3 regions of the Streptomyces sp. NBC_01515 genome follow, and region 3 is predicted to be linked to each of the others. Evidence: riboswitches for the same ligand, from Rfam matches in the RefSeq annotation. Region 3 holds a riboswitch; each other region holds the start of a gene.
The links. A riboswitch is a leader RNA that binds a small molecule or an ion and turns the genes downstream of it on or off. The one in region 3 is predicted to bind cyclic di-AMP.
Positions count from the first base shown of each region.

Region 1: another riboswitch for cyclic di-AMP. It lies ahead of OG407_RS37235 (M23 family metallopeptidase); the one in region 3 lies ahead of OG407_RS03615 (transposase).
Region 2: another riboswitch for cyclic di-AMP. It lies ahead of OG407_RS46540 (NlpC/P60 family protein); the one in region 3 lies ahead of OG407_RS03615 (transposase).

Region 1 covers NZ_CP109416.1:8,228,261-8,235,648, reverse strand. Annotated here, with positions in the region: gene OG407_RS37250 (GNAT family N-acetyltransferase) at 1-2,250, opposite strand, end outside; gene OG407_RS37245 (HPr family phosphocarrier protein) at 2,440-2,721, shown strand; gene OG407_RS37240 (GntR family transcriptional regulator) at 2,943-3,647, opposite strand; gene OG407_RS37235 (M23 family metallopeptidase) at 3,836-4,591, opposite strand; cyclic di-AMP (ydaO/yuaA leader) riboswitch at 4,605-4,764, opposite strand; gene OG407_RS37230 (M16 family metallopeptidase) at 4,979-6,367, opposite strand; gene OG407_RS37225 (M16 family metallopeptidase) at 6,364-7,388, opposite strand, start outside.
Region 2 covers NZ_CP109416.1:10,522,296-10,529,683, reverse strand. Annotated here, with positions in the region: gene OG407_RS46560 (DEAD/DEAH box helicase) at 1-1,221, shown strand, start outside; gene OG407_RS46555 (SCO5918 family protein) at 1,286-1,612, shown strand; gene OG407_RS46550 (glyceraldehyde-3-phosphate dehydrogenase) at 1,770-3,215, shown strand; gene OG407_RS46545 (DUF1996 domain-containing protein) at 3,318-5,417, opposite strand; cyclic di-AMP (ydaO/yuaA leader) riboswitch at 5,777-5,950, shown strand; gene OG407_RS46540 (NlpC/P60 family protein) at 5,959-7,388, shown strand, end outside.
Region 3 covers NZ_CP109416.1:900,188-907,575, reverse strand. Annotated here, with positions in the region: gene OG407_RS03635 (SDR family NAD(P)-dependent oxidoreductase) at 1-541, opposite strand, end outside; gene OG407_RS03630 (class I adenylate-forming enzyme family protein) at 596-2,065, shown strand; gene OG407_RS03625 (thiolase family protein) at 2,058-3,206, shown strand; gene OG407_RS03620 (SDR family NAD(P)-dependent oxidoreductase) at 3,266-4,027, shown strand; partial or broken gene OG407_RS03615 (transposase) at 4,180-4,383, opposite strand; cyclic di-AMP (ydaO/yuaA leader) riboswitch at 4,391-4,516, opposite strand; gene OG407_RS03610 (hypothetical protein) at 4,997-5,194, shown strand; gene OG407_RS03605 (hypothetical protein) at 5,699-6,232, shown strand; gene OG407_RS03600 (helix-turn-helix domain-containing protein) at 6,259-7,110, opposite strand; gene OG407_RS03595 (DUF6879 family protein) at 7,125-7,388, opposite strand, start outside.

The DNA.
Region 1 (7,388 bases), 7.3 Mb from region 3:
GGGCGCGGGCAGCGCGCGGTGGACGTCGACGCCGTACTTCCCGAGCAGTTCGCACGTCTCGTCGACGCCGAGCGTGAGGCCCTGCCCGCGCGCGAGGAGGCCGCCGATCAGTCCGGCTGAGCCCTTCTCGTCGATGTCCTCGAACTCGGGCACCCGGCCCGGGTCGGTGGCCTCGCGCCGCCACTGCGCGTACTTCACGGCTTCGGCGAGGGCCCGGACGGCGCGCTCGGCGGCGGGGAAGGCGGGGATCAGGCCACCGCCTTCGGGGGCGGGCATCGCGGTGACGGACCGCTCCGGTTCTACGGCGCTCCGTCGGGGTGGTCCTTGCGCGGGGCGGGACCGGTCGGCGCCCCCCTCGGCATCGGGCGCCTTGGCAGCGACCTGTGGTGCCGTGCTCATCGCGGCGGACAGCGCTTCGGCCAGCCCGCCGAGCTCCACGTGCACCACCAGCACCGGCTTCCCGGGAACCGCCGCCGCGGCGGAGCGCAGCGCCTCCGCCAGCGCCGCGTCCTCCGCCGGCCCCTCCCCCACCGCGGGGATCGCGGTCACGACCACCGCGTCGCACGAGTCGTCGGCGAGCGCGCCCGACAGGGCCCGGTGGAAGTCCGCCGCCGTCGCCGCGGTCGTCAGGTCCACCGGCGGCGACGGCCGCAACCCCTCGGAGAGGCAGGCGTCGTAGGTCAGCAGTCCGAGCGACTCGGAGTTCCCGACGATCGCCACCCGGGGCCCGCCGGGCAGTGGCTGGCGCGCCAGGAGCAGCCCCGTGTCGACCAGTTCGGTGATCGTCTCGACGCGGATCACCCCGGCCTGGCGCAGCAGCGCGGACACCGTCGCGTGGGGCAGTCGCGTCGCCCGGACCGCGTGTCCCTGGGGAGCGGATCCCGCGCCCTGGACGACGACCAGCGGTTTGGCCGCAGCGGTGCGCCGGGCGAGGCGGGTGAACTTGCGGGGGTTGCCGATGGACTCCAGGTACATGAGGGCGACGTCGGTGTCGGGGTCGTCGTACCAGTACTGAAGGACGTCGTTGCCGGACACGTCCGCGCGGTTGCCGGACGACACGAAGGTGGAGACGCCGGTGACTCCGGTGACCCCGCCGCCGCGCCGGTGCAGGCGGGACAGCAGGGCGATGCCGATGGCGCCGGACTGGGCGAAGAGCCCTATGCGTCCGGGGCGCGGCATCTCGGGGGCGAGGGACGCGTTCAGCCGTACGTCGGCTGCGGTGTTGATGACCCCGAAGGCGTTCGGCCCGATGATGCGCATGCCGTACGTGCGCGCGTGGCGCACGAGTTCGCGCTGACGCTCGCGTCCCTCGGGGCCGCTCTCGGCGTACCCGGCGGTGACCACGACGAGCCCCTGCACCCCGTGTTCGCCGCACTCGGTGACGACTTCGGGGACGTGCTCGACCGGGACGGCGACGACGGCGAGGTCCACGGGGCCCTCGATGTCGCGCACCGAGCGGTACGCCGGCACCCCGTCGAGGTCCTTCCGCTCCTCGGGGAACGCCTTGTTCACGGCGTACAGGCCGCCGGTGAACCCGGCGTCCCTGATGTTGTCGAGAACGCTGCGGCCCACCCCTCCGGGGGAACGACCGACACCGACGACGGCGACCGAGCCGGGCACCAACAGCCGCCGTACGGACCGCGCTTCGGCGCGCTGCTCCCGCGCGCGCTGCACGGCGAGGGACCTGTCGGTGGGTTCGAGGTCAAACTCCAGACGTACGACGCCGTCCTCGAAGCTGCGCTTCTGGGTGTAGCCGGCGTCCGTGAACACCTTGATCATCTTGTTGTTGGCGGGCAGCACCTCGGCGGCGAAGCGGCGGATGCCGCGCTCGCGGGCGACGGCCGCGATGTGCTCCAGGAGGGCGGAGGCGACGCCCCTCCCCTGGTGCGCGTCCTGCACCAGGAAGGCGACCTCGGCCTCGTCGGCCGGGGCGGTGGCGGCACGCCCGTCGGCACTAATGCGGTCATAGCGTACGGTGGCGATGAACTCGCCGCCGACGGTGGCCGCGAGTCCCACCCGGTCCACAAAGTCGTGGTGCGTGAAGCGGTGGACATCCTTGGCGGACAGGCGCGGATACGGCGCGAAGAAGCGGTAGTACTTCGACTCGTCGGAGACCTGCTCGTAGAAGCTGACCAGGCGATCGGCGTCGTCGACGGTGATGGGCCTGACGCGCGCGGTACCCCCGTCGCGCAGCACCACGTCGGCTTCCCAGTGGGCGGGGTACTCGTGCCGGTCCGACGAGGTCTGCATGGGGCCCAGCGTACGGCTCGCGTCTGACAACGGCGCGAGGCAGTCTGTGGGGAACAACAGAGCACGGGAAGTCGGGCCGAGGCCGCGGTCCGACGACTCGCTCCGGACGGTCCACGGGACCGGTCCGGGCTCGCTTCACGTGTGGGAAACTGGTCTAGACAACCCTGAGACTCTGAAGGGCAGCATCACATGGCTGAGCGCCGCGTCAACGTCGGCTGGGCGGAGGGCCTTCACGCCCGCCCCGCCTCCATCTTCGTCCGGGCCACCACGGCCTCGGGTATCCCCGTGACGATCGCCAAGGCCGACGGCAACCCCGTCAACGCGGCCTCCATGCTCGCGGTTCTGGGCCTGGGCGCCCAGGGCGGCGAGGAGATCGTCCTCGCGTCCGACGCCGAGGGCGCGGACGCGGCCCTCGACCGACTGGCGAAGCTGGTCGCGGAGGGTCTCGAAGAACTCCCCGAGACCGTCTGAGGCACGCCTCCCTCTGCGCCTGAACCGGCGCCGCTCTCGCGGAGGTGGTTGCGCGCCGCGGGGATTCCTCAATTGATGGTTGCGGTGCTTTTCGCCGCAAAACGCTGTACGCAACCTCGAAGGGCTCGTCCGAATTACCGGGCGAGCCCTTCGCAATTCCACTTGCGGGCAGCATAAATAATCCCCCGCGAATTAGTCTCTCTTTGTATACGGCGCCCGTGTTAATGCCGCAGACCCGACATGTTTACGGGAGGTTGCGAAGTCCTCACACGATCCGTTCCGTTCGCGCCGTTCGCCCCGCCGGGAAAGCGCAGCCGGTGCGCGGTGCCCGCGCGCTCGGTGTGCAGGGCGGTGATCGCCCGGGCGCGCTCGCCGTCGCCGCGGGCCACGGCGTCCACGATGGCCCCGTGCTCGGCCCAGGACTCGACGGGGTTGGCCGGGGCGTCCACCGCGTACATCCAGGCGATCTTGTGCCGCAGCTGGGTCAGCATCGAGGTCAGCGCAGGGCTCCCGGAGGCCTGTGCCAGCGTCTCGTGGAACCAGCTGCCCAGGGAGCGCAGATCCTCGCTGTTGCCTCGCCTGGCGCGCTCCTGGCCCAGCCTGACGAGGCCGCGCAGCACCTTGAGGTGGGCCTCGGTGCGCCGCTGGGCGGCCCGCGAGGCGCCGAGCGGCTCCAGCAGCATCCGCATCTCCAGCAGGTCGGCGGCCTCCTGCTCGGTCGGTTCCGCGACGCACGCGCCCGCGTGCCGCCGGGTCACGACGAACCCCTCGGCCTCCAGCGTGCGCAGGGCCTCCCGGACGGGGACGCGCGAGACCCCGTACCGGCGCGCGAGGAGTTCCTCCGTGAGCCGGCTGCCGCGCTCGTAGACACCGGCGACGATGTCGTCCCGGATCGCCGTGCATACCGAGTGCGCCGGAATACGCATGTCCGACCTCCGCCTTAATCCCCGTGAAACGTCGACGATTGACGTGTGTTCCGTGACTCTATTGCAATGAGCGGGAATTTCCGATGGCGGGCCGGAATCCATGGATATTTTTTGGACAGGAGGGCTCCGGAAACGCCGAAAGCCCCGGCCGGGCGGGCCAGGGCTTCGGGAAGTGCGGCGGTGCGTCGTCAGACGTTCACACCGTGCTTGCGGAGGTAGGCGACGGGGTCGACGTCGGAGCCGTACTCGGCGGTCGTGCGGGCCTCGAAGTGGAGGTGCGGTCCGGTGACGTTGCCGGTCGCCCCGGAGAGGCCGATCTGCTCGCCCGGAGTGACCGTCTGGCCGACGGAGACACCGATGGACGACAGGTGGCCGTACATGGTGTACATGCCGTCGGCCATCTTGATCACTACTTGATTGCCGTACGAGCCGCCCCAGCCCGCGTCGACGACGGTGCCGGAGCCGACCGCGTGCACGGAGGTGCCGGTCGAGGCGTGGAAGTCGATGCCGGTGTGGGCACCGGAGGACCAGAGGGAACCGCCGGTCTTGTAGCCGGTGGAGACGTACGAGCCGGTGACCGGTGCGACGAAGGTGTTGAGCTTCTTGCGCTCGGCGGCGCGGGCAGCGCGTACCTCGGCCGCGCGCTCCGCCTTGGCCAGTGCGGCGGCCTGGGCGCGGGCCTCTTCCTTGGCGGCCTGCTCGGCCGCGGCCTGCTGCTGGGCGGCGGCCTGGGCGTCGATCTTCTCGGCGACGGCGTCGCCCATGGCGATGACGGGGGTGAGGCCGGTCTGTTCCACGGCGGGTTCCGCGGCGAACGCGGGGGCGCTCGCGAGGGTGCCGACGACGCCGGTGGTGGTGAGGGCCGCGACACTCGCGACGCGAACGGTGGTGCGGTGGGTCCGGCTCGGGCGACGGTGCTTCCCGGTGGCGCGGGTGAACGCCATGAAGTGGGTGGTCCTTTCCTTCCTTCTCGCCTACCGGGTTAGCTGACGGGTTCGGAGCAGGAAGGTCTCCTACGGACCCCCTCGCTCCGCGCGCGGGCGTCCGATTCACCCCAGGGACATGGGTCCCCGGCTCCCCTGGCTCGCGCCGTACGGGGACTCGGCGATGACTGTCCGGTGCCGCGAGTGCGGCGCGGTGCCTGACGGACAGCCGGACCGACGCTAAGGGGGGCCACTTTCAATCCCCAAACGGATCACGGTTTTTGTTGCACATGCCACAGGGCAGACAGGCAACCTCTCCCCCAATTCGGACAATAGGGGGCCCTGGTGACTCTTCAGTCACCAGGGCCCCCACGCGCGCGTGCCGCTGTTCGGCTCGCTACGGGTCGTCTACTCGGCCGGGACGACGGTCACTTCGCCGATGCCGAGAGCCTCCACGGGCTCCTTGATCTGCTCCGCGTCGCCGACCAGGATCGTCACCAGACGGTCCACCGGGAAGGCGTTCACGACCGCCGCCGTGGCCTCCACGGTGCCGGTCGCGGCGAGCTGCTGGTACAGCGTCGCCTGGTAGTCGTCGGGCAGGTGCTGCTCGACCTGGTCGGCCAGCGTGCTCGCGACGGCCGCGGCGGTCTCGTACTTGAGCGGCGCCACTCCGACGAGGTTCTGTACGGCGATGTCCCGCTCGGCGTCGGTGAGTCCGCCCTCGGCGAGCTTGCGGAGCACCGTCCACAGGTCGTCCAGCGCGGGACCCGTGTTCGGGGTGTCCACGGAGCCGCTGATGGCGAGCATCGAGGCGCCCGTGCCGTCGGGTGCCGAACGCAGCACCTGGCCGAACGCGCGCACACCGTAGGTGTAGCCCTTCTCCTCACGCAGGACGCGGTCCAGGCGGGAGGTGAGGGTACCGCCGAGGCAGTACGTGCCGAGCACCTGCGCGGGCCACACGCGGTCGTGCCGGTCGGCGCCGACGCGGCCGATGAGCAACTGGGTCTGGACGGCGCCGGGACGGTGCACGATCACGACGCGCCCGGTGTCGTCGGCGGTCACCGGCGGCACGGGACGCGGCTGCGCGGCGGAACCCGTCCACGAGCCCAGAGTGTCGGCCAGGAGCGCGTCCAGGTCGATGCCGGTGAGGTCGCCGACGACCACGGCGGTGGCCGTCGCGGGCCGGACGTGCCGGTCGTAGAAGGCGCGTACGGCCCCGGAGTCGATCTTCTGGACGGTCTCCTCGGTGCCCTGGCGCGGACGCGACATGCGCGAGGTCGCCGGGAACAGCTCCTTGGAGAGCTCCTTGGCCGCGCGGCGGGACGGGTTGGCCGTCTCGTGCGGGATCTCGTCGAGGCGGTTGCGGACCAGCCGCTCGACCTCGCTGTCCGCGAAGGCGGGCGCCCTGAGCGCGTCGGACAGCAGACCGAGGCCCTTGGCCAGGCGCGAGGCCGGGACCTCCAGGCTCAGGCGCAGCCCGGGGTGGTCGGCGTGCGCGTCGAGGGTGGCGCCGGAGCGCTCCAGCTCGGCGGCGAACTCCTCGGCGGAGTGCTTGTCGGTGCCCTCGGAGAAGGCCCGCGCGGTGATCGTGGCGACACCGTCCAGGCCGGCCGGTTCGGCCTCCAGGGGTGCGTCAAGGAGCACCTCGACGGCGACGACCTGCTGGCCGGGGCGGTGGCAGCGCAGCACGGTCAGGCCGTTGCCGAGCGTCCCGCGCTCCGGGGCCGGGAAGGCCCACGGCCGGGCCTCGCCGGCCTGGGGCTGCGGGTGGAATTCCATCGTGGCGAGCTCGGTCACTTGGCCGCCTCCTCGTTCTCGTCGCCGGCCTCTGCTTCGTCATCCTCGTCCGCGAGCGGCTCGTAGACGAGCACCGCGCGGTTGTCGGGGCGCAGACGGGCCTTGGCGACCTCCTGCACCTCCTCCGCCGTCACGTCGAGGACGCGCTGTACGGCGGTCAGGGCGAGCTGCGGGTCACCGAACAGGACGGCGTACCGGCACAGTTCGTCGGCGCGGCCCGCGACCGTGCCGAGCCGGTCCAGCCACTCGCGCTCCAACTGGGCCTGGGCGCGCTCCATTTCCTCGGCGGTGGGGCCCTCCTCGGCGAACCGGGCGAGCTCCTCGTCGATGGCGGCCTCGATGACCGGCACCTCGACGTCCCCGGACGTCTTGACGTCCAGCCACCCCAAGGAGGGGGCCCCGGCCAGCCGCAGCAGACCGAAGCCGGCGGCAACAGCCGTACGGTCGCGTCGTACAAGGCGGTTGTAGAGGAGCGAGGACTCGCCGCCGCCGAGGATGGTGAGGGCGAGGTCGGCCGCGTCGGACGCGCGCGTGCCGTCGTTCGGCAGGCGGTAGGCGCACATCAGGGCGCGGGCCGGGACCTCCTCCTCGACGACCTCGCGCAGTTGACCGCCGATCACCTCGGGCAGCGTGCCGTCGCGGGGCTCGGGCTTGCCGTCGTGCGACGCGATGGACCCGAAGTACTTCTCGATCCAGGCGAGCGTCTGCTCGGGGTCGATGTCGCCGACCACGGACAGGACCGCGTTGTTGGGCGCGTAGTAGGTGCGGAAGAACGCGCGCGCGTCCTCCAGGGTGGCCGCGTCCAGGTCCGCCATCGAGCCGATGGGCGTGTGGTGGTAGGGGTGGCCCTCCGGGTAGGCGAGGGCGGTCAGCTTCTCGAACGCTGTCCCGTAGGGCACGTTGTCGTAGCGCTGGCGGCGCTCGTTCTTGACGACGTCCCGCTGGTTCTCCATGGACTCCTCGTCCAGGGCGGCCAGCAGGGAGCCCATGCGGTCGGCCTCCAGCCAGAGCGCGAGCTCCA
Region 2 (7,388 bases), 9.6 Mb from region 3:
AAGACCCTCGCCTTCGGCCTCGCGATGCTGGCCCGTACGGCGGGCCGCCGCGCGGAGCCGCGTCAGCCGCTCGCGCTGGTCCTCGTCCCGACCCGCGAGCTGGCCCAGCAGGTCACCGACGCGCTCACCCCGTACGCCCGCGCCGTCAGCGTGCGGATGACGACCGTCGTCGGCGGTATGTCGATCGGCCGCCAGGCCGGGGCGCTCCGCGGTGGCGCGGAGGTAGTCGTCGCCACGCCGGGACGCCTCAAGGACCTCATCGAGCGCGGCGACTGCCGGCTCGACAGCGTGACCATCACCGTCCTCGACGAGGCCGACCAGATGGCCGACATGGGCTTCATGCCGCAGGTCACCGCGCTGCTCGACCAGGTGCAGACGGGCGGCCAGCGGATGCTCTTCTCGGCCACCCTGGACCGCAACGTGGACCTTCTGGTCCGCCGTTACCTGACCGACCCCGTCGTCCACTCCGTCGACCCCTCCGCGGGCGCGGTCACGACGATGGAGCACCACGTCCTGCACGTGCACGGCACGGACAAGCAGCGTGCGACCACCGAGATCGCGGCGCGCGAGGGCCGGGTCATCATGTTCCTGGACACCAAGCACGCGGTGGACCGGCTGGTGAAGCACCTGCTGAACAGCGGCGTCCGCGCGGCCGGTCTGCACGGCGGCAAGTCCCAGCCGCAGCGCACCCGCACGCTCGCCCAGTTCAAGGACGGGCATGTGACGGCGCTGGTGGCGACCAACGTCGCGGCGCGCGGCATCCACGTGGACAACCTCGACCTGGTCGTCAACGTCGACCCGCCCACCGACCCCAAGGACTATCTGCACCGCGGCGGCCGTACGGCCCGTGCGGGCGAGTCCGGCAGTGTCGTGACCCTGGTCACCCCCGACCAGCGCCGTGACTTCACCCGCCTGATGACCATGGCCGGCGTCACCGCCGAGGTCACCTCGGTGCGGTCGGGCGAGGAGGAGCTGACCCGGATCACGGGCGCCCAGGCCCCGTCCGGCGTCCCGGTCGTCATCCAGGCCCCGGTCGTGGAGCGCGAGCGCACCCGCCGTAGCCCGTCCTCCTCGTCGTCGCGGGGCCGTCGTGGCCGTCCGGCCGGGGCAGGCGAGGGCCGGTCCGCCGGTGGTGCGGCTCGGCGTGGCGGCAGTGGTGGCAGCGCCGGCGGCAGCAGCAGCCGGGGGCAGCGACGGTCGTCCTTCGGTCCTGCGGCCTGAGGACCAACTCGGCGCCTTCGGGCGCCCGTTCGGCCCCCGATCCTCCTTCTCTCTGTGAGGCAACATGCGCTGTGTCATCGCCCGGTATCCCTTCGACCTCACCAAGATGGGTGTCCTGGAGACGATGAAGGGCATCAAGCCCGAGCTGGTCACGGGTGAGTCCGTGACCATCGGGCGGCGCCGCTACCCCGTCAAGCAGGTGGGGCAGGTCATCACCCGGCAGGACCCCCGTGACTTCAACAGCGGCGAGGTCATCCGGGCCATGACCCGGCTCGGCTTCACCTGCCACGGACTGCCCGAGGCCGTGCCCGTGCACGTCCTCACTCCGCTGGAGAACGCGTCGGCACTGCTGGGCAGCGGCGCGACCCAGGACGTGTCGGAGACCGTGTAGAAGCGACATCAGTACAGCTGTGAGGGCCCTGCCGACGCGCGTCGGCAGGGCCCTTTCGGCGTTCCGGGCCTTCTACGGGCCGGGCGGTACCCCTGCTGAACGGGCAGATGAACAGCGGGTTAGCATATGAGCGCCGCCTAGCTCGAAAGAGAAATCTGTGCCTGTCAACGAGGACTCGTTCACCAACTGGAAGACCCGCGAGGAGATCGCGGAGTCGATGATCCCGATGATCGGGAAGCTGCACCGCGAGCGGGACGTCACGGTCCTGCTGCACAGCCGCTCCCTGGTCAACAAGTCGGTGGTCAGCATCCTCAAGACCCACCGGTTCGCCCGTCAGATCGCCGGCGAGGAACTCTCCGTCGTCGAGACCCTCCCCTACCTGCGGACGCTCACGGCGCTCGACCTGGGCCCCTCGCAGATCGACATCGGCATGCTCGCCGCGACCCACCGCAGCGACGAACGCGGGCTCTCCGTCGAGGAGTTCACCGCCGAGGCCGTCGCCGGTGCCACCGGCGCCGACAAGATCGAGCGCCGCGAGGGCCGCGACGTCGTCCTCTACGGCTTCGGCCGCATCGGCCGCCTGGTCGCCCGCCTGCTCATCGAGAAGGCCGGCTCGGGCAACGGTCTCCGGCTGCGTGCCATCGTCGTACGACAGGGTGGCGACCAGGACATCGTGAAGCGGGCCTCGCTGCTGCGCCGCGACTCGATCCACGGCCAGTTCCAGGGCACGATCACCGTCGACGAGGCGAGCAACACGATCATCGCCAACGGCAACGAGATCAAGGTGATCTACGCGGGCGACCCGTCCGAGGTCGACTACACGGCGTACGGCATCAAGGACGCCATCCTCATCGACAACACGGGCAAGTGGCGTGACCGGGAAGGACTTTCGCAGCATCTGCGGCCCGGCATCGACAAGGTCGTGCTGACCGCGCCCGGCAAGGGCGACGTCCCGAACATCGTGCACGGCGTCAACCACGACACGATCAAGCCGGACGAGCAGATCCTGTCCTGCGCGTCCTGCACGACCAACGCGATCGTGCCGCCGCTGAAGGCGATGGCCGACGAGTACGGTGTGCTGCGCGGCCATGTGGAGACCGTCCACTCGTTCACCAACGACCAGAACCTGCTGGACAATTACCACAAGGCGGACCGGCGCGGCCGTTCGGCGCCGCTGAACATGGTGATCACCGAGACCGGTGCCGCCTCCGCCGTCGCCAAGGCGCTGCCCGACCTGAAGGCGCCGATCACCGGCAGCTCGATCCGGGTTCCGGTGCCGGACGTCTCGATCGCGATCCTCAGCCTGCGGCTGGGCCGGGAGACCACCCGCGCCGAGGTACTGGACTACCTCCGCGATGTCTCGCTGACGTCGCCGCTCAAACGGCAGATCGACTTCACCACCGCCCCCGACGCGGTGTCGAGCGACTTCATGGGCTCACGCCACGCCTCGATCATCGACGCGGGCGCCACCAAGGTCGACGGCGACAACGCGATCCTCTACCTCTGGTACGACAACGAGTTCGGATACTCCTGCCAGGTCGTCCGCGTCGTCCAGCACGTCTCCGGGGTGGAGTACCCCACGTATCCCGCCCCGGCTGTCTGAGGCCTTCCGCCCCGGCCCGCTGAACGTGTGACGGCCCGGCCACCCCCAAGTGGGGGGCGGCCGGGCCGTTGTTGTCACAGACCTGCACTTGGGTGTGCTGAGTCAGCGTGTACTGCGCTTGCCTCGGTACAGCACGACGAATCCGGCGACGAGCAGCAGCGCGCCGGCCACCGCGGGCCACAGATTCGCGCCGGTCTCCGCCAACCCGCCCTGCGCCTGCGGCTGGTTGGGGCCTACGGCGGCGTAGCTCTCGCCGCCCGAGGACGAAGCGGGCGGTGTCGTCACGGCACTGCCGACCTCGCCGCCGGAGCCGTTGCCCGAACTCCCCTGCGTCTGGCTCGACTTGGACCCTTCGGTCTTCGTGTCGGCCTTGGGGACCGAGACAGCCGTCGTCAGGTCACCGGGATCGGTGGTCTGGACGTCGGTGGGCTCGGGGGCGTTGCTCTCGGTGTCCGGGGCGCTCGTCGCGGGATCCGCGGTGGGCTGGTCACCGTTGCCGCCGTTGTCACCGTTTCCGGCATTGCCGCCGCTGCCGCCGTTGCCCTGGTTGCCGCCGTTCCCGGCGGGCTCGTCGGACGCGGTGGCCGTGGGCGCCGCCGTAGCGGTGGCGGTGGCCGTCGGGGACTCCTGCGGTTCACCGGAACCCCCACCGTTCCCGGAGCCGCCACCCGAACCGGAGCCGCCACCCGAACCGGAGCCGCCACCGGAGCCGGAGCCGTCACCCGAGCCCCCGGGGTCGTCGTTCGTCCCGGCGCCGCACTTGTCGCCGTTGTTGATGCAGTTGACCATGTCCTTCATCAGGCCCTCGTCGAAGACGTTGATGAAGTCGCCGTGGTCGGTGACGGGCTTGTGCTGCTGCTCGGGGAAGGAGTCCACCGCGAACAGCGGGGTCGTCTTGCCGCCGTCCTGGAGGCTCGGCGCGTCGACGTCGTAGACGATCCGCTGCACCAGTTGCGGGATGGCCTCGAAGCCGGCCGGGCAGGAGCCGTCGGCGGCCTCGAAGGCCACGTGGGTGCGGTGGTTGGCGCTGTCGATGTTGCGGCCGTCCCAGCAGCTCTGGAACTTGAAGGTGCGCACCACGTCACTGCCCGCGGGGCACAGCGGGTACTTGTCCTTGAGCTGCCGGTCCTCGAAACCGGTGCAGCTCCAGGAGGCGTTGGCGTTGGCCGGGCCGTTGACGAAGGCCTTGGCGTCGCCGGTGATGATGCGCAGGAGGCGCGGCATCGCGACGACCTTGCTCTTCGGGTTGCCCACGAACGTCAGCGTGGCCGCCTTCGCGGTCACGATCTGACCGGAGTTGCCCTCCGTGCCGCCGCCGGGCTTGTCGGCGTCCCGCTCCTGCTTACCGTTCTGGAGGCGCAACACGGGCCAGTAGTAAGTGGACTTGTCGCCCGGGTTCTCGCAACTCGTGTCGGCCTTCGCCAGGTCGTCGTCGCTCGCGAAGGCGTTGTTCGACTGGTTGCCGATGTAGTCGTGGAAGTGGTGGGCGCCGTTGGTGACCCCGGGCGCGACGATCACGTTGTCGGAGTTGAACAGGCCGTTCTCGTTCACGCCGCACGCGGTGACGAACGTGCCGCGGGAGGCGTCGGCCTGGTCCTGCGGGGTGCTCACGTTGGGCTGCACGGAGGTGATGTCCGCGTAGTCCGAGGCGACGGGCCCGTTCGCGGACTGCTGGTTCCCCTGCTGCCCCTGGCCGTCACCCTGCTGCTGGCCCTGGCCGGTCGGGTCGGCGCTGCCGCTCTGGTCGCCCCCGCTGCCGTTCTCGTCGCCGTTCGTGGGGGCGATCAGGGTGCAGCCGGCGAGCGCGTCGAGACCCTCCGGGCGGTCCCCGACGCGGTCGATGGCGTCATCGATCCGCCCGATGGTCGCGGCCCGTTTCTCCTTCAACGGATTCATGATCGCGTTGTCGGCGAAGGAGGCGTCCTGGCGTATGGACTCCGTCGAGTCCTTCAGTTTCTGGTAGGCCTCGGTTATCTGCTGGTCCAGAAGCGCGAGTTGGGCGTCGACCTCGGTCTTCGCCTCGTCGGGGACCGACGTCAACTGGGTGCCGATGTCCGGGCAGTCGATCGTCGCGCCACTCGATGCCGCATCAGGAGACCCTTGCTGGGACGAGTCACCGCCCCAACCGCCCTCGGACGCCGACGCGTAGACGTTCGCCGCCACCAGTCCTCCGCCGCCCAGCATCAGGGCGACTGCTGCCATCGTCGCGCGTCGTGCGCCCGTTGGGCGTCTGCGCGTGTTGCGTGCCAAGGAAGTTGCTCCTACACGTATCGGTCGGCCCGGATCGTCCCGGCATGGAAATCCCCCGTTCCAATACGGAGCCGGATGCCGGTGTGTTCAACCGTCCCAAAAATTCATAGCGACCTCATATGGATCACCCGACCCGGCGGGCCCACAACCCCTCAGCCGAACCCTCGACGCAGGTGGCTGAAGTATCTGAGCGAGGTAAAGGTCACAAAAACGTATCGGACATATCGCGCTTCAACCTTCACACGAGGCACACACGTTGGCTAAGTTGGCGCTCAGACCGTACGACCTACTCCGGCGATCAGCGCCGGGCCGCACGGTTTGCGCCGAGTCCGGTGGGTCGCTCGCGACAGCCGGAGCCGAGGACCCAACCGACTTGGGGTGAATCGGCCCAACTGCCCCTCCGGGCAAGGGTCGTAGGGCAATCCTTCCGTGATCGGCCGCCCGAACCCGACAGCTAACTCGGTAGGCGCGATACGGAAGGAGCACGTCTGCCATGCCGGCAGAACGAAGTACGCGCACCGGAGGCAGTGGCCCCACCGTGGACGACCGACCCAGCCGTGACGAAGTCCAGCGGCGGATCAACTCCCTTTACGACAGGGCCGAGACGGCCACCGGAAACTACAACGCCACACGCAAGATGTCCGGCGGCCAGCGCAAGCGCGCCGAGCCCCGTCCCAGCGCGTCGCGTCCTTCCGACCCCGCCCAGGACGCCGTCACTCGGCAGTTGTTCGACCGCGCTCGCGCCCAACTGGGCCCGACCGTACCGGCGAAGCTGCCGCCCGGCAGAACTCCCGCCCGCTCGGCGGCACCCCGGCCCGAGCGGTCCGAGCGGCGCCCCGAGCCCGAGGGCGGCGCCCGAGCGCTTGAGGCGCAGCCCAGCCGCGCCGTGGCCGAACTGACCGCGGGTACCGGCGCACCGGAGCCCGTCACCCCGCAACTCACCGCGCCCGTCGCGGAGTTGACGGCCGGACCGGTCGCCGCACTGCCGCCCGCCGCTCCGCAGGCACTCCAGATGCCGCAGATCGCCGCGGCGCAGACATTCCAGTCGCCGCAGATGCCGTACATGCAGCAGATGGCCCAGATGCCGCAGCCGACCGTCCTCGACCTGCCGCCCGTGCCCGCCATCGAGGTGCCGCCCATGCCCGTCGTGGAGGCACAGCAGTTCGCCGTCGCGACCGCACCGGCGCCGGCCTTCGACCCGCTCACCGCGGACCTGGAGCTGCTCCCGTACATCGCCGCTCCGCGCACCGAAGCCGCCCCGGCGAGCGCCCCTTGGGCGACCCCGGAGACGCCCTGGCCCGCCCCCGAGACGACCTGGTCCACCGGTCAGATCCCGATGGTGGCCGAGCAGCCTGCCTGGTCGACCGGGCAGGTCCCCATGGTGACCGAGCAGCAGACCTGGTCCACCGGGCAATTCCCCGTGGTGACCGAGCAACCCACGTGGTCCACCGGGCAGATGCCCATGGTCACCGAGCAGCCCGTCGCCCAGCCCGCCTGGTACCCCGCTCCGGAACCGGACTGGCGCCCGCCGCAGCAGGAGTGGCAGCCGACCGCCCCCGCCGCCGAGGTCTCCTTCGCCGCGGCCCCGGTCGTCGTCCCCGAGTTCACGCTGCCCACGGCTCCGCCGATGGCCCCGGAGATCCTTCTCCCGCCGGCCCCGGCCATGAGCCCGATGACCACCACGGCCGTCCCCGCCGTACCGGACGCGGGCACGCAGAGCAAGACCGCCACCGCGCTCGCCTTCGCCCGCGCACAGATCGGCAGGCCCTGCCTGTGGGGCGCGGCGGGACCGGACGCGTACGACTGCTCCAGCCTCACCCAGGCCGCCTGGAAGGCAGCGGGCGTCCTCCTCCCGCGCACCGCCCAGGAACAGTCGGGCGCCGGCGCCCTCGTCCCGCTGACGGACATCCGCCCCGGCGACCT
Region 3 (7,388 bases):
CGAGCGGGGAGAGGTCGCGGGCGGCGACCAGGGTCATGCTGACGACCCCGCCCTTCGCTGCCGCGTAAGGGAGTTGGCCGATCTGGCCCTCGTACGCGGCGATCGAGGCCGTGCTCACGATGACGCCCCGGCCGCCCTCGGCGGGCTCCTGCCGGGCGATGGCGGCTGCGGCCAGCCGCATCACGTTGAACACGCCGGTGAGATACACGTCGATCGTCGTACGGAAGCCCGCGAGGTCGAGGGGTGAACCATCCTTGCCGACGAGCCGGCCACCGCTCGCCGGACCGCCGTGCGCGTCCACCGAGATGCGGAGCGGTCCCGCCGACTCCGCCTCGGCCAGGGCCGCTTGGACATCGTCCTCGGAGGTGGCGTCGGTGCGCACGTAGCGCACACCCAACTCCTGCTCCAGGGCCTTGCCCTTCTCGTCGGCCAGATCGGCTACGACGACCTTCGCTCCCACCGCGTGCAGCCGACGGACGGTGGCCGCGCCCAGGCCGCCCGCCCCGCCGACGACCACCGCGGAGCTCCCACTGATCTGCATCAAGGATTTCCTCTCTTGCGAACAGCGCTCTAGTGAGATGAGAATAGCATTCTCATGAACATAACCATGATTCTGGAGATGGTGGCCTCGGACGGCGACCGACCGGTGGTGACGGCGAACGGCCGCTCCCTGACCGCCTCGGACCTGCGCGCCCGCGCCCGCGCCGCCGCGCACCGCTTCCGGGGCCGTCCGGCCGTGCTCTATCTGAGCCCCAGTCACCTCGCCTACCCGGTGGCCCTGTTCGGTGCCGCCCTGGCGAGCATCCCGTTCATCCCCCTCAACTACCGCCTCGGCGAAGAGCAGTTGGCCCGCCTCCTGGCCCGCCACCCCGAGGCCCTCGTACTGCGCCCCGCCGACCTCGACGCACTACTGAGCGCCGAAGAGGACGCTGAAGAGAGGTTCGACGCAGCGGAGTTGGCCCAGGACCAGGACGCCGTAGCCGTGGTGCTCTACACGAGCGGCACGACCGCCGAACCTAAGGCCGCATTGCTGCGCCACCGGCACCTGCTCGCCTACGTCCTCAACACCCAGGAGTTCGCCTCCGCCGAGGAAGGCGACGCGGCGCTCGTTGCCGTACCGCCGTACCACGTGGCCGGGTTGATGAACCTGCTCACGAACCTCTACTCGGGCCGCCGCCTGGTCTACCTGTCCGCCTTCGACGCGGGGGAGTGGCTGGAGACCGCGCGCCGCGAACAGGTCACCCACGCACTCGTCGTCCCCACCATGCTGGCCCGCATCGTCGCCGAGGTCCCGGCCGACGACGCCCACACTCCCATGCTCCGGAGCCTCGCCTACGGCGGCGCCAGGACCCCGCGACCTGTGGTGGAACGGGCGTTGGAGATCTTCCCAGGCACGGGGTTCGTCAACGCGTACGGCCTGACGGAGACGGCCTCCTCGGTCGCGGTCCTCGGGCCCGACGACCACCGCGAGGCACTGGCGTCGGCCGACCCGGCCGTACGGGACCGACTCGGTTCCGTGGGACGGGCCTTGCCCGGCATCGAGATCGAGATCCGTGACGACGACGGGAAACCGGCCCGTGCTGGGGAGACGGGGCTCGTGTTCGTGCGCGGGGAGCAGATATCCGGAGAGTACGGCGGACGCAGCGCTCTCGACGCTGGGGGCACCTCTCAGCCCCCTGGGGCCGGGGGAGATTGGTTCTCCACCCGGGACCGGGGCCGACTGGACCCCGACGGCTATCTGTTCATCGAGGGACGCGCCGACGACACCATCATTCGCGGCGGTGAGAACATCGCTCCCGCCGAGATAGAGGACGTTCTCGTCGCCCACCCCGGGATCGTCGAGGCGGCGGTGATCGGCGTGCCCGACCCCGAGTGGGGGCAGCGGATCGTGGCCGTCGTGGTCGGCGAGGGCGACCCGGCCGAGGTCCGCCAGTGGGTCAAGGACCGGCTTCGCTCCTCCAAGACCCCCGACGCGATCGTGTTCCGCGCCGAACTCCCCAAGACCGAGACCGGAAAGCTGCTGCGCCGCACCCTGCTCGCCGAGTTGGAGACCACCCATGCCTGAAGCAGTCCTCGTGTCCGCCCTGCGCACCCCCGTCGGCACCGCCGTCAAGGGCACCCTGCGCGACACCACCGCGTTCGACCTGGCCCACCACATCGTCGCCGCCGCAGCCGCCACGGACGACCTCGACCCGGACGCGATCGACGACGTGATCCTCGGCGAGGGCCTGTACGGCGGCGGGGTCGTTGCCCGGCACGCGGCGCTGACCGTCGGCCTCACCTCCGTACCGGGCCTCGCGTACAACCGCCACTGCGCCGCCGGACTCGCCGCCGTGCAGAGCGCGGCGGCGAGCATCCGCGCGGGCATGGACGAACTCGTCATCGCCGGCGGCGTCAACTCGGCTTCCACGTCCCCGAAACAGCGTTTCCGCGTCGACGGGGAGTGGGTCGAACCATGGAGCCCGCCCACGCACCCCGACCGGCCCGACGCCCCCAACCTGGACATGTCGATCACGGTCGGCTGGAACACCGCCGTACGGGCGGGCCTCAGCCGCGCCGACATGGACGCATGGGCCCTGCGCTCCCACCAGAACGCCATTCGCGCCATCGACGAAGGCCGTTTCGACGCCGAGTTGGTGCCCATCGACACACCGCACGGACTGTTCTCCGTCGACGAACACCCCCGCCGCACCACCAGCCTGGAGAAGCTCGCCTCGCTCAAGCCGCTCCACCCGGAGATCGACGGCTTCTCCATCACCGCCGGCAACGCGGGCGGCGCCAACGACGGTGCCGCCGCCCTGGTGGTGGCCAGCGATCGGCTGAGCCTGCCCGCCCTCGCCGTCGTCCGCTCCTGGGCCTCGGTCGGCGCCGACCCCGCCGAGACGGGCCTCACCCCGGTGAAGGTGATCCCCAAAGCCCTTGCCCGCGCCGGACTTTCGACCTCCGACGTCGACCTCTTCGAGATCAACGAGGCCTTCGCCGCCGTACCGGTCGCCGCGGTGAAACTGCTCGGCCTCGACCCCGACCGCGTCAACGTCAATGGCAGCGGCTGCTCCCTCGGTCACCCGGTCGCCGCGACCGGCGCCCGGATGCTCGTCACGCTCGTGCACGAACTGCGCCGTCGCGGCGGCGGCATCGGCGTCGCCGCGATGTGCGCGGGCGGCGGCATGGGCTCGGCCACGGTCATCGAGGTACTCGCGCCATAGTCCGTCACCTGTTGGTTGGTTGCGGTGGTGGAGAGCGTCGACGACGTGAAGGGAACAGTGTGGAGGGCTTGAAGGAGAAGGCCGTTCTCGTCGCCGGCGCGGCCACCGGACTGGGCGCCGCCTCCGCCCGGCGGCTCGCGGACGAGGGCGCCCGGGTCGTCGTCGGCGATCGAGACCTGGACGGAGCCCGACGGACCGCCACGGCCATCGGTGACGCCGGTGGCCAGGCGGTCGCGGTGGGCTTCGACATCGCCGACGAGGCCTCGGTCCGCGAACTCGTGCGGACCACCGTGCGGACGTACGGCGGTCTCGACGCCGTGCACATCAACGCGGGCGACATGGGCGCGGTCTCCCAGGACACCGACGTCGTCGACATGGACCTCGCGGTGTGGGACCGGACGTTCGCCGTCAATCTGCGGGGCCACATGCTCGTCACGCGGTATGCCGTTCCCGAACTCCTGGCCCGGGGCGGCGGCGCGATCGTCTACACCTCGTCCATCGCGGCCTTCACCGGCGAGGCCGCGCGCCCCGCGTACTCGGCGACCAAGGCGGGCATCAACGCCCTCGCCCGGCATGTCGCCTCGCGCTGGGGCAGGGAGGGCATCCGCGCCAACGCCGTCGCACCGGGCCTGATCCTGACGCAGGCCATCCAGGAGGGCGCGGCCCCCGACCTCCTGGAGGCGCTGCTCGCCCGCACCCGCAGCACCCGGCACGGACGGGCCGACGACATCGCCGGCATGGTGGCCCACCTCATGTCCGCCGACGGAGCCTGGATCAACGGCCAGGTCATCAACGTCGACGGCGGCACCGTCATGCGCTGAACGGGCCCCGGCACGCCCATTTCTGGGGGTACCGCTTCTTCCTCGGTGAAAAGGCGGGGATCGACCCTGCCCTCAATTCGCAGCGGTGGCACGAGATTTGGCACCCACACGGGCTGACCCGTGCGGGGCAGGGCAGCCAGGATCTCGTCCCAGACACCGCAGTTGCGCCAGGTCTGGTAGCGGGAGTGGATGCACTTCCACGTACCGAACCGCTCGGGGAGCTGCTCCCACAGGATGCCCGCGAAGCACCCGGCGATGATCGCGATCAAGATCGTGACCTGAGCCTCGTGCTTCCTGTTCCTTGGGGGTTCGTCCCCGGACCCCGAGAACTGCGGACCGTTCTGCGTTGCCGTCATGGCTCGCTCGTCCTTCGTCAGCCGCCTGTGAAGGATGACCTGTCGGATTCGGGCTCGAAGTTGCCCGGCCGCACACTCGCGGCTTCACCCCAAGGGCTGCTCGGCCCGGTCGTGGCGTCAGCGCCAACCGCGGCTGTCACGTGGGGTGTTGAGCACCGCCACAAGAGGTAGGTGCCGGCGTGTGCCCAGGGGCTGACCGTCCTCGTGCGCACGCGCCCCGCCAGCGGGTGGCCCGTCCCGGTGCTCCGTGGGGTCTCCGGCGGCCTCTTGTGGGCGGGCGGGGCGTCCGGCCGCGCCTGCCAGCACGGGGTCGGAAATCAGTTACGCGGCTTCAGCTCACTGCCGCACTAGCGCCCCCCGGTCCCGGTAGAGTTGGGACAAATGTAAGCGAGCATGCAGCGAGCCTGGATCCGACGTTCCAGGTCAAGGGCAACGCCGTCCTTCGCACAAATTGCAGGCATGAGAGGACAACCGGCTCCGCGCCGGGCTCTAGCCAAGCCCCCTCCATGAGCCCCATACGTCGGTGGGCCTCAGCAAGACCACACGTGCGTCACGTGGTGGTCGGGCTGAGGTCTGACACCTGGTCCGATCACCGGAAAGGTAATTCGGACCGTTGAACCTCTCTCTCGGTGTAAAGGCGCTCATCGTCGTCATCTGCGCCCTGGTGTCCACCATCGTGGCCCTGGTGGGCGGCTTCCTGAGCCACACCCCTGGCGCGCGGAAAGCAGTGGCGGTGCTCTTCGGCGGCGGCGTCTTCGGCGGATGCATGATCCTCTGCATGACCGTGCTCACCGCGCTCGGCCTGTTGTGAACGCGCGGAAGCCCTGGGGTGCTAACTGCAGACCCCAGGGCTTCAGTTGGTTGGCGGTCTTTGGTGACCGATCGCCAAATTCGGTCGCCCGTGCTAGCGTTGTGCTACAGCCCGTTCATTGAGCTATTGCTACGGCCGGTTCGATTCCGGCAATCACACTTACGGTTGGTCTGGCACTCTGGCACTTCTACGAGTTCATCAAGGTCATTCGCACGCTCCGTAAGGGCAAAACCCGGGGCACATGCCCTAGCAATACAATTTCAAATCGCAAGGTGGAGGTTGGCATGAAGTTTATTGAATTCATTATGTCAACTGTAAGCGTCGTTGTTGGCGTGGGCCACGTGGTCGTAGCTGAGTGAACGGTCTATTGCGAAGGGGCGCCCCACATGACGGGGCGCCCCTTCGTCATGTGCGCGCTCAGACTCTCGTGGCCGCCCAGGGCGTCCGACCGTAGATCCCCAGACTTTGCCCCCGAGACCCCACGGGGAGCCCTACGTTCCCGGCATGAGACTGACCCCTCTTGAAGCCACGCTGATAGGCACATTTCTTGGGGCCTCGGCCACACTTCTCGCTTCGGTGATCACCCAACGAGGCACTCGTTCGCGGGAGCGGGATCAGAGATTCTGGGAACATCGCGCTGACGCATTGGAGGAAACCCACCGCATCATGTTGGCGTTCGCTGCGGTCCGGAACGAGACCCTCGCGTCAAAGGCAGTTCCCGACGATCTAGACCCTGACCGCCCCGAGCAACCAGTGAGACTCATCGAGACCAAGATCGCCCTGTATGCACCAAGGGCTGTCGGGAAGGCTCACGCGGTTTGGTTCGAGTCCCTCAAAGCGTTCTTGGTCTCCTTCGTGGGATGGCAAGGCGAAGTCAATCGACTTGCAGGTTCAACAGAGCCCGAGGGTGCGCAGACGCTGATTGATGCGGCCTGGGCCATGGTGGAAGCACGAGGCGAAGAACTGAAACGCTCTGAAGATGCGCTGACGGAGGCCCTCCGCAAAGCCTCGTTGTTGCGCCCACAACGCGCATGGTGACGTAGCGAAGAGGAACGCTTCGCACCTCAACGGGGGTTGAGGGCTCGCCTCGCCGAGTTGATGACGTTGTGGGCGTCGGCGCCGTAGACCGCGGACTCGCGGAGAGAGTTCCAGATGCGCAGGTAGAGGGCGAGGGAGTCGGAGTCGTCGAGCCACATCTCGGCGTGCCAGGTCTCGGTGACCACCTGGCGGTCGTCGTAGATCCAGAAGCCCAGACCGGGCGGCGACTTCAGCGACGCGGTGAGCGGCACGATGCCCAGCTCCACGGTGTCCATGCCGATGGCGCCCGCCAGGCGGTCGAGCTGGGCGGTGAGCACCGAGGGCGGGCAGACCAGCGAGCGCAGCACCGGCTCCCACAAGATGACGTGGTACTTCCGGCCGCCGCTGTACAGCAGCTCCTGCCGCTTCATCCGGGCGCGTACGGCGGCCTCGATGTCGAGCGGAGACTTGTGCCGTTCGGCGGAGCGGGTCAGTACGGCGCGGGCGTAGTCGGGAGTCTGGAGGACGCCGACGACCCATGAGGATTCCCAGGCGCGCAACACCTTCGAGTTGGCCTGCGCCTCGTTGTGGGCGTCCTGGACGGGCTTGTGACCGCCGACCAGTTGCCTGCGCCACGAGCGGATGTGCGACTCGAACCCCGCCAGCCTGGCCCGCAGTTCCTCGTACAGGGCGGGCTGGCCGCACGCCGCCGCCCACGCGCGCAGGTCCTCCGGAGTGGCCGTCTGCTTGCCCAACTCCAGCTTCGAGACCTTGGAGTTGGACCAGCCGAGCCTGCGAGCCAGGGCGGTGCCGGTGAGCCGGCCATCAGAAGCCGAGAGCCGAAGTTCCCGGAGCCGAATCCCGAGCGCCTCGCGAGCCTGCTGATAGTCCGTACTCACCGGCACACACCTGCTTACGCCTCCTTCACGGCCACCTGAGCCGCGAACTGCCTGTACGGAACGGCGTAGTGCTGAGCCACGTCCCGCAGTCGGTTGTACTGGTTCACCCGGGCGGGCTCCGTGATCAGTTCGGCGCCCGTGAGGTTGTCATCATCGTCGAAGATGCAGACGGCGACGATGTGAGAGTCGAAGATCCAGAAATCCTCGTCCGGGAGGTTGACGCGTTGGGCGTCCGACCGCCACATGTTGCGGATGTCCTCGCCCAGCGCGGTGTTCTT